One region of the Pseudomonas sp. LFS074 genome, then DNA from elsewhere that is predicted to be linked to it. Evidence: predicted binding sites of a transcription regulator. Region 1 holds the regulator's gene; the other holds the start of a gene.
What was found. Region 1 encodes FliA, which starts transcription of late flagellar genes. Its sites were predicted from a motif close to CTAAAGTTTNNNNNNNNNNNGCCGNTAA; they were not measured.

Region 1 (4,391 bases):
AGCTGGGCGCCGATGCCGCCATCATCGGCAACCGTCGCATCGCCGGCGGTGTCGAACTGACGGCCGCGCTGGACTACAAGCTGTCTGCCCTGGCCCCGCGTGTGCCCAACGCCGAACTGGAAGAAGAGCTGCGCAAGACCCATACGCGCATCGCCACTGCCCAGGCCGAACTGGATCATCGTCAGGACAGCAGCGACAACAACCGCCAATTGTTCGCCGGGCAGTCGCTGACCGCCGCCGAGCCGTTGGTCGAACCGCACATCGATGCGCCCGAGGCCGCTGCGCCAGCCCCTGCGTCGGCGCCGGTCGATCCGCGCCTGTTCGATGCCATGCGCTCCGAGCTTTCGGGCCTGCGCGAGCTGCTGGAAGTGCAGCTCGGCTCGCTGGCCTGGAACCAGCTGCAAGGCAGCAAGCCGCAGCAGGCCACCGTCTGGCGCCGGCTGCAGCGCATCGGTCTGTCCGGGCCGATCGCCCGTGAGCTGCTGGACCTGACCGCCGAGATCGACGAGCCACGTCAGGCCTGGCGCATGTTGCTGGCGCATCTGGCGCGGATGATCGAAATCCCCGAGGTCGAGCCGATCGAAGAGGGTGGGGTGATCGCCATGGTCGGCCCGGCCGGCATGGGCAAGACCACCACCCTGGCCAAGCTGGCCGCCCGCTACGTGCTCAAGTACGGCGCGCAGAACCTGGCGCTGGTGAGCATGGACAGCTTCCGCATCGGCGCCCAGGAGCAGCTCAAGACCCTGGGCCGCATCCTTAACGTGCCTGTGACCTACGTCGACCCGGGCCAGTCGCTGGCCGCGGCGCTGGAGCCGCTGCTGCGCAAGCGCGTGGTGCTGATCGATACCGCTGGCCTGCAGGCCAGTGACCCGGCCCTGCGCATGCAACTTGAAACCCTGGCCGGGCGTGGCATTGCCGCGAAGAACTACCTGGTGCTGGCCACCACCAGCCAGAAGCAGGTGCTGACTGCTGCCTACCACAGCTACAAGCGCTGCGGCCTGGCTGGTTGCATCCTGACCAAACTCGATGAAACGGCGAGCCTTGGCGATGTGCTGAGCCTTGCCATCAGTCATGAACTGCCAGTGGCCTACCTGACCGATGGGCCGCGCATTCCTGACGACCTGCACCTGCCTCGGGGGCACCAGTTGGTCACCCGCGCGGTCAATGTGCAGCAGCAGGACGAGCCCAGCGAAGAGGCCATGGCCGACATGTTCGCTGATCTCTATCACAACCCACGGCGAGCGGGTTGATGATGAAGTGTGTGCAAGGTAGCTATGCCAAAGGGTACGCAGAATTGCCCTACGTGTGGCCTGAGTCCCAGCGAGACAAGGTAAAGAACAGACATGGGTAGCATGCATCCCGTACAGGTGATCGCCGTGACCGGTGGCAAAGGTGGCGTCGGCAAGACTAACGTTTCAGTGAACCTGTCCCTGGCGCTGGCCGAGCTTGGCCGCAGGGTCATGCTGCTCGACGCCGACCTGGGCCTGGCCAATGTCGACGTGCTGCTGGGCCTTACCCCCAAGCGGACCCTGGCCGATGTCATCGAAGGGCGCTGCGAATTGCGCGACGTGATGTTGCAGGGCCCCGGTGGTGTGCGCATCGTACCGGCTGCCTCGGGCACGCAGAGCATGGTGCACCTGGCCCCGGCCCAGCATGCCGGGCTGATCCAGGCGTTCAGCGAAATTGGCGACAACCTCGACGTGCTGGTGATCGACACCGCGGCGGGTATCGGTGATTCGGTGGTCAGCTTCGTCCGCGCGGCACAGGAGGTGCTGCTGGTGGTATGCGACGAACCCACCTCGATCACCGACGCCTACGCCCTGATCAAGCTGCTCAACCGCGACTACGGCATGAACCGTTTCCGCGTGCTGGCCAACATGGCGCAGAGCCCGCAGGAAGGCCGTAACCTGTTCGCCAAGCTGACCAAGGTCACCGACCGTTTCCTCGACGTTGCCCTGCAGTATGTGGGTGCTGTGCCGTATGACGAGTGCGTGCGCAAGGCGGTGCAGAAGCAGCGTGCCGTGTACGAAGCTTTCCCACGGTCCAAGTGCGCGCTGGCCTTCAAGGCGATAGCCCAGAAGGTCGACAGCTGGCCGCTGCCGGCCAACCCGCGTGGCCATCTGGAGTTCTTTGTCGAGCGTCTGGTGCAACCCACCAGCGCGGGTCCAGTGCTATGAACGCCAGCGGTTTCAAGATGTACAGCCGAGCGTCGAAAGACGCCCAGTACGAGCTGATCGAACGCTACGCCCCGCTGGTCAAGCGCATTGCCTACCACCTGCTGGCGCGGTTGCCGGCCAACGTGCAGGTCGAGGACCTGATCCAGGCCGGCATGATCGGCCTGCTGGAAGTAGCCAACAAATACGACGCCAGCAAGGGCGCCAGCTTTGAAACCTACGCCGGCATCCGCATTCGCGGGGCCATGCTCGATGAAGTGCGCAAGGGCGACTGGGCACCGCGTTCGGTGCACCGCAACACCCGCATGGTCAGCGACGCGATGCGTGCGGTTGAAGCCAGAACCGGACGTGACGCTAAAGATCATGAAGTTGCTGCCGAACTCCAATTGAGTCTCGATGATTACTACGGGATCTTGAACGATACCTTGGGCAGCCGCCTGTTCAGCTTCGACGACCTGTTGCAGGACGGCGAGCACGAAGGGCTGCATGAGGATGGTGCCAGTGGCCAGGTAGAACCTGCGCGTGGCCTGGAGGACGAGCGCTTCCAGGTCGCCCTGACCGAGGCCATCGCCAACCTGCCGGAGCGTGAGCGCCTGGTGCTGGCGCTGTACTACGACGAAGAGCTGAACCTCAAGGAAATCGGTGAGGTGCTGGGGGTCAGCGAGTCGCGGGTCAGCCAGTTGCACAGCCAGTGTGCCGCGCGCCTGCGCAGCCGCCTGGGGGAATGGCGGGCGCGTTGAGCCCGCTGTCGTTGCAGTCGTTTTCTACGTTGTACCGAATTGTGAATGCGCGCTCGGGGCCGAGCGCGTTTGAGACTGCTTGGAGGTCTACTTGAACAAAGACATGAAAATCCTCATCGTTGACGACTTTTCGACGATGCGGCGGATCATCAAGAACCTGTTGCGTGACCTGGGCTTCACCAACACCGAAGAAGCCGATGACGGCACCACGGCGCTGCCGATGCTGGAGAACGGCCACTACGACTTCCTGGTGACCGACTGGAACATGCCTGGCATGTCCGGCATCGACCTGCTGCGTAAAGTGCGTGCCAGCGACAAGCTGAAGAGCATGCCGGTACTGATGGTGACCGCCGAAGCCAAGCGCGACCAGATCATCGAAGCGGCCCAGGCCGGCGTCAATGGTTACGTGGTCAAGCCGTTCACCGCCCAGGTGCTCAAAGAAAAGATCGAGAAGATCTTCGAACGCGTCAACGGCTGAGTCACGTCAGGGGGCGCGCCATGGATTCATCACAAACGTCTTTGGGCGAGTTCGAATCGACCCTGAAGAAGCATGCCCAGGAGCTGGTCGAAAGCCTGGAGCGGGGCCGTTTCGGCGAGGCGGTGCAGCTGATTCATGAGCTGAACCAGACCCGCGACCGCGGCCTGTACCAGGAAGTCGGCAAGCTGACCCGCGAGCTGCACAGTGCCATCGTCAGTTTCCAGATCGACCCGACCATGCCGCAGGCCGAGGGGGTGTCGCAGATTACCGACGCCACCGAGCGCCTGTCTTACGTGGTCAGGCTTACCGAGGGCGCGGCCAACCGCACCATGGACCTGGTCGAGGAAAGCACCCCGGTGCTCAACGATTTGGCCAGCGAGGCACATGCACTGAGCGCCGACTGGCAGCGTTTCATGCGCCGTGAAGTGGCTGCGCCGGAGTTCCGTGACCTGGTCAAACGCATCGACAGTTTCCTGACGCACAGCGCCGAGGGCAACCGCAAGGTCGCCGGGCACCTCAACGACATTCTGCTGGCCCAGGACTATCAGGACCTGACCGGCCAGGTGATCAAGCGCGTCACCACCCTGGTCACCGAGGTGGAAAGCAACCTGCTCAAACTGGTGCTGATGGCCAGCCAGGTCGACCGCTTCGCGGGCATCCAGCATGACCACGATCAGCTGCGCGCAGAAAAAGATCGAGAAAAACATCCGACTCGGGGTGAAGGTCCGCAGATTCATGCCGATAAGCGTGAAGACGTTGTGTCCGGTCAGGACGATGTCGATGATCTGCTGTCCAGCCTGGGTTTTTAAGGAGCACGTTTGATGAGCTTCGGCGCCGATGAAGAAATCCTCCAGGATTTCCTGGTAGAAGCCGGCGAAATTCTTGAGCAACTGTCCGAGCAACTGGTCGAGCTGGAAAGCCGGCCCGACGATGCCGACCTGCTCAATGCGATCTTTCGCGGTTTCCACACTGTAAAAGGGGGCGCCGGCTTCCTTCAGC
Region 2 (4,391 bases), on a different contig from region 1:
GCTGATGAACTGAAGAAGATGGGTTACGTGCTGGAGGACCAGGGTTGGGAGATGGGCGATATCCAGGCGATCCGGGTGGATGGGGCGAAGCTCGAGACCGCTTCTGATCCGCGTGGGCGTGGGGTGGGGATGATCGTCAAGTAAGCCTGTTCGGGCGCTGGGAGGGCTTCGCCCTCCTTTCGCGACACAAGGCCGCTCCTACAGGGGAACGCGATTTCCTGTAGGAGCGGCCTTGCGTCGCGATGGGCCGCTAAGCGGCCCCAGGGGCTTCAAGTCAGACGCGGAACTGGCTGACCAGTGTCTGCAACTGCCCACCCAACCGCGCCAGCTCAACGCTCGCCGACGCCGTCTCGTCACTGGCCGCCGCCGTCTGCTCCGACACATCACGTACATTCAGAATGCTGCGGCTGATCTCTTCAGCCACCGCACTCTGCTGCTCTGCCGCCGCGGCAATCTGCTGGTTCATCGACTGAATGCTCGACACCGTGCTGGTGATGCTCTCCAGCGAAGCCCCGGCCTTGCGCGCCAGTTCGACGCTGCTGTCGGTCAAGCTACGGCTGCCCTGCATGGCACTGGCCACTTGCTGGGTACCCTGCTGCAGGCTGGCAATCAGCTCTTCGATCTCTTCGGTGGACTTCTGCGTGCGTTGGGCCAGGCCGCGCACTTCGTCGGCGACCACGGCAAAGCCACGCCCGGCCTCGCCGGCGCGCGCCGCCTCGATCGCCGCGTTGAGTGCCAGCAGGTTGGTCTGTTCGGCCACTGACTTGATCACGTCCATCACGCTACCGATCTTCTGGCTTTCCTGCTGCAACAGGGTCATGGCCTCGGTGGAGCGGTGCATGTCTTCGGCCAGGCGCTCGATCTGGCCAATCGCCTCGCCCACCACGCGGTCACCGGCGCGGGCTTCGTCATCGGCACCGGTTGCGGCATGCGAGGCCTGCTCGGCATTGCGCGCCACTTCCTGAACGGTGGCGGCCATTTCGTGCATGGCGGTGGCTACCTGGTCGGTCTCGACCTTCTGGCTGTTGGCGCCGGCGCTGGTCTGTTCGGTTACTGCCGACAGCTCTTCGGCGGCGCTGGCGATTTGGGTGACGCCATCGCGGATGCCACTGATAAGTTCGCGCAAGGTAGTGCCCATTCGCGCGATGCCTTGCTGCAGTACGCCCAGTTCGTCGCGGCGGGTGACGCGCATGTGCTGGGTAAGGTCGCCGCTGGCGATCTTCTCCACGGCCACCAGGGTGTCGTGCAACGGGCGAGTGATCTGGCGGGTGATCAGCACCGCTGCCAGCACACCGACCAGCAGCGCCAGCAACGTTGCGATGGCCTGCAGGCTGCGGGCCTGGGTGCTCTCGATGTCACGGCGCTGCAGCTGGATCTGGTACAGCGCATCGCTTCGCTTGACGATATCGGCGCCCTGCACAGTCATTTCGGCACGTGAGGTGGTGATGTTGGCGACCGCATCGCGGAACTGGCGCACGGCGTCACGGTAAGCCAGTACCGAGCTTTCGAACTGTTGCAGGCGGGCGTCTTCGGCGGGCAGCTGGCGCTTGAGGTTGTCGATGTCGGCCAGCGCTGCATCCAGCTGGCGCAGGGCGGCCTGCTCGTTGGCGCTGCTGTTGTCGGCGATGTAGCCGCGCACATCGATGCGTACCTGCAGCAGTTGCTGGCGGGCCTTGCTGATCAGTTGGTACTGGGCCAGGCGCACGCTGTCCGCCTCGGGGCGTGCCATCACTTCCTGGCTGAGGGCGTCCATGGCCTGGTCGGCACGGGTGGCCGAGCTGTCCATGGTAACGCGTGCGCTGCGGGTGGCGTCGTAGCCCTGGCGCATCTTGTTCAGCGAAAGCTTGTAGGCGCTGATGGTGTCGCCCAGCTCACCCAGCAGCTTGATGTTTTCCGGGCTTTTGAACGTGGTGGCCAGGTAGGCTTGCTGCTTGCTGAAGGCGTCCAGCTTGGCCTGGGTGTTGGCGGCGGCAGTATCGTCGCCGTTGGCGATCATGTACTGCAGGCGCGCAATGCGCAGGTCAGTGAGATCCTTGTTCAACTGGCCGATATCGCCCATCCAGTTGCTGCGGTCGATCAGGCTGCCCAGGCTGGTCCAGCCGGTGAGGGCCAGCAGGCCAGTGAGGACCAGCACAAGGCCGAAGCCCAGGCCGAGTTTGAGGTTGACGCTGATGTTGGCGAACCAGCTGTTCATGCACGCTCTCCAGAAGTTGATTTCGCTCTTTTGATCTTCGATCGCCAGGCGTTGTTGTTCTGGATGCCCGCTGACTCGTGCAGGAGTTATCGGCAATGATGGGGGAAGCTGAAACGCTTTTTCAGCAGATTTGTAACTGGATGATTGGGGCCGCCAAACGGCCCCAATCCGTGTCAGAGGTTACGTGCACTGAAGGTATCGCAGCTGTTCACTTCACCCTCGGCAAACCCGGTCTTGAACCAGCGCACCCGCTGCGCCGAAGTGCCATGGGTGAAGGAGTCCGGCACCACACGCCCACGGCCCTGCTGTTGCAGGCGGTCATCGCCAATGGCATTGGCCGCATTCAGCGCTTCCTCGACGTCACCTGGCTCCAGCCAATTCAGGCGCTTTTGGGCCTGGTAGGCCCAAACACCGGCCAGGCAGTCGGCCTGCAACTCCTGGCGCACCAGCAAGCCGTTGTCGCCCTCCATCCGCTGGCCACTGCGACGTGCGGCATCGACCTTTGCCGAAACGCCCAGCAGTGTCTGCACGTGGTGGCCGATTTCGTGGGCGATCACATAAGCCTGGGCAAAGTCGCCGGCCGCAGCGAAGCGGGTTTCCATTTCGCGGAAGAACGACATGTCCAGGTACACCCGCTGGTCCGCCGGGCAATAGAACGGCCCGACCGCTGCGGAGGCAAAGCCACACGCCGAGTTGACCTGGCCGCTGAACAGCACCAGCTTGGGGTCGCGGTATTGTTTGCCGGCCTCGGCGAACAGGGCCTTCCAGGTGTCTTCGGTATCGCCCAGTACCGAGGCGACGAAATCGGCCTGCTGGTCGTTGGCCGGCGGCGCCTTGCCGCCCGCACCACTGGGCGCCGTTTGTTGCTGCTGCTGTTCCATCTGGCCGGTGAGCTGGCCAAGAATCTGCAACGGGTCCTGCCCGGTAAGCCAGCCGATACCGACGATCAGCAGAATCGCCCCGAGCCCCAGCCCTTTGCCGCCGCCGAAACGCATGCCGCCGCCACCGCCACCCTCGCCTCGGGCATCGACCACGTTGTCGCTGCGTCGGCCTTTTCGCCATTCCATGAGTGCTCTCCCGAGCGTGAAACAAGAAGACAAAGATTAGTTCACGACAGCGGCGAGTGTCAGGGCAAAGTGTTTAGGCATAACCATTTGGTTATGTTTCGTGTGGTTGATTTCAATGTTCATCGTGCGCGACCTGTCGGAAACTGTAAGTCCGCCTGCCACGCCCAGGCGTTCAGATAATTCCAAGAGAGGAAATCGGCATGCCCGCACAGGACAACAGCCGCTTCGTGATCCGTGATCGCAACTGGCACCCCAAAGCCCTTACGCCTGACTACAAAACGTCCATCGCCCGCTCGCCGCGCCAGGCACTGGTCAGCATTCCGCAGTCGATCAGCGAAACCACTGGTCCGGACTTTTCCCACTTGGGCTTCGGTACCCACGACCATGACCTGCTGCTGAACTTCAACAACGGTGGCTTGCCGATTGGTGAACGCATCATCGTCGCCGGCCGTGTCGTCGATCAGTACGGCAAGCCTGTACCGAACACCCTGGTAGAGATGTGGCAAGCCAACGCCGGCGGCCGCTATCGCCACAAGAACGACCGTTACCTGGCGCCGCTGGACCCGAACTTCGGTGGCGTTGGCCGCTGCCTGACCGACCGTGACGGCTACTACAGCTTCCGTACCATCAAGCCGGGCCCGTACCCATGGCGCAATGGCCCCAACGACTGGCGCCCGGCGCACATCCACTTCGCCATCAGCGGCCCGTCGATCGCCACCAAGCTGATTACCCAGTTGTATTTCGAGGGTGACCCGCTGATCCCGATGTGCCCGATCGTCAAGTCGATCGCCAACCCTGAAGCCGTGCAGCAGTTGATCGCCAAGCTCGACATGAGCAATGCCAACCCGATGGACTGCCTGGCCTACCGCTTCGACATCGTGCTGCGTGGCCAGCGCAAGACCCACTTCGAAAACTGCTGAGGAACCCGCCATGCCAATCGAACTGCTGCCGGAAACCCCTTCGCAGACTGCCGGCCCCTACGTGCACATCGGCCTGGCCCTGGAAGCGGCCGGCAACCCGACCCGCGACCAGGAAATCTGGAACCGCCTGGCCAAGCCTGACGCGCCGGGCGAGCACATTCTGCTGATCGGCCAGGTGTACGACGGTAACGGCCACCTGGTGCGCGATTC

Region 2: ACNQP3_RS24710 (methyl-accepting chemotaxis protein) is a predicted target of FliA. The motif match lies at 2,281-2,308, and genes of this name have one in related genera.

What each region holds. Positions count from the first base shown of each region.
Region 1 covers NZ_JBFPFV010000002.1:503,823-508,213, reverse strand. Annotated here, with positions in the region: gene flhF (flagellar biosynthesis protein FlhF) at 1-1,250, shown strand, start outside; gene fleN (flagellar synthesis regulator FleN) at 1,344-2,177, shown strand; gene fliA (RNA polymerase sigma factor FliA) at 2,174-2,914, shown strand; gene ACNQP3_RS20410 (chemotaxis response regulator CheY) at 3,018-3,392, shown strand; gene ACNQP3_RS20405 (protein phosphatase CheZ) at 3,413-4,201, shown strand; gene ACNQP3_RS20400 (chemotaxis protein CheA) at 4,214-4,391, shown strand, end outside.
Region 2 covers NZ_JBFPFV010000003.1:155,253-159,643, reverse strand. Annotated here, with positions in the region: gene ggt (gamma-glutamyltransferase) at 1-144, shown strand, start outside; gene ACNQP3_RS24710 (methyl-accepting chemotaxis protein) at 275-2,194, opposite strand; gene ACNQP3_RS24705 (neutral zinc metallopeptidase) at 2,368-3,261, opposite strand; gene pcaH (protocatechuate 3,4-dioxygenase subunit beta) at 3,462-4,181, shown strand; gene pcaG (protocatechuate 3,4-dioxygenase subunit alpha) at 4,192-4,391, shown strand, end outside.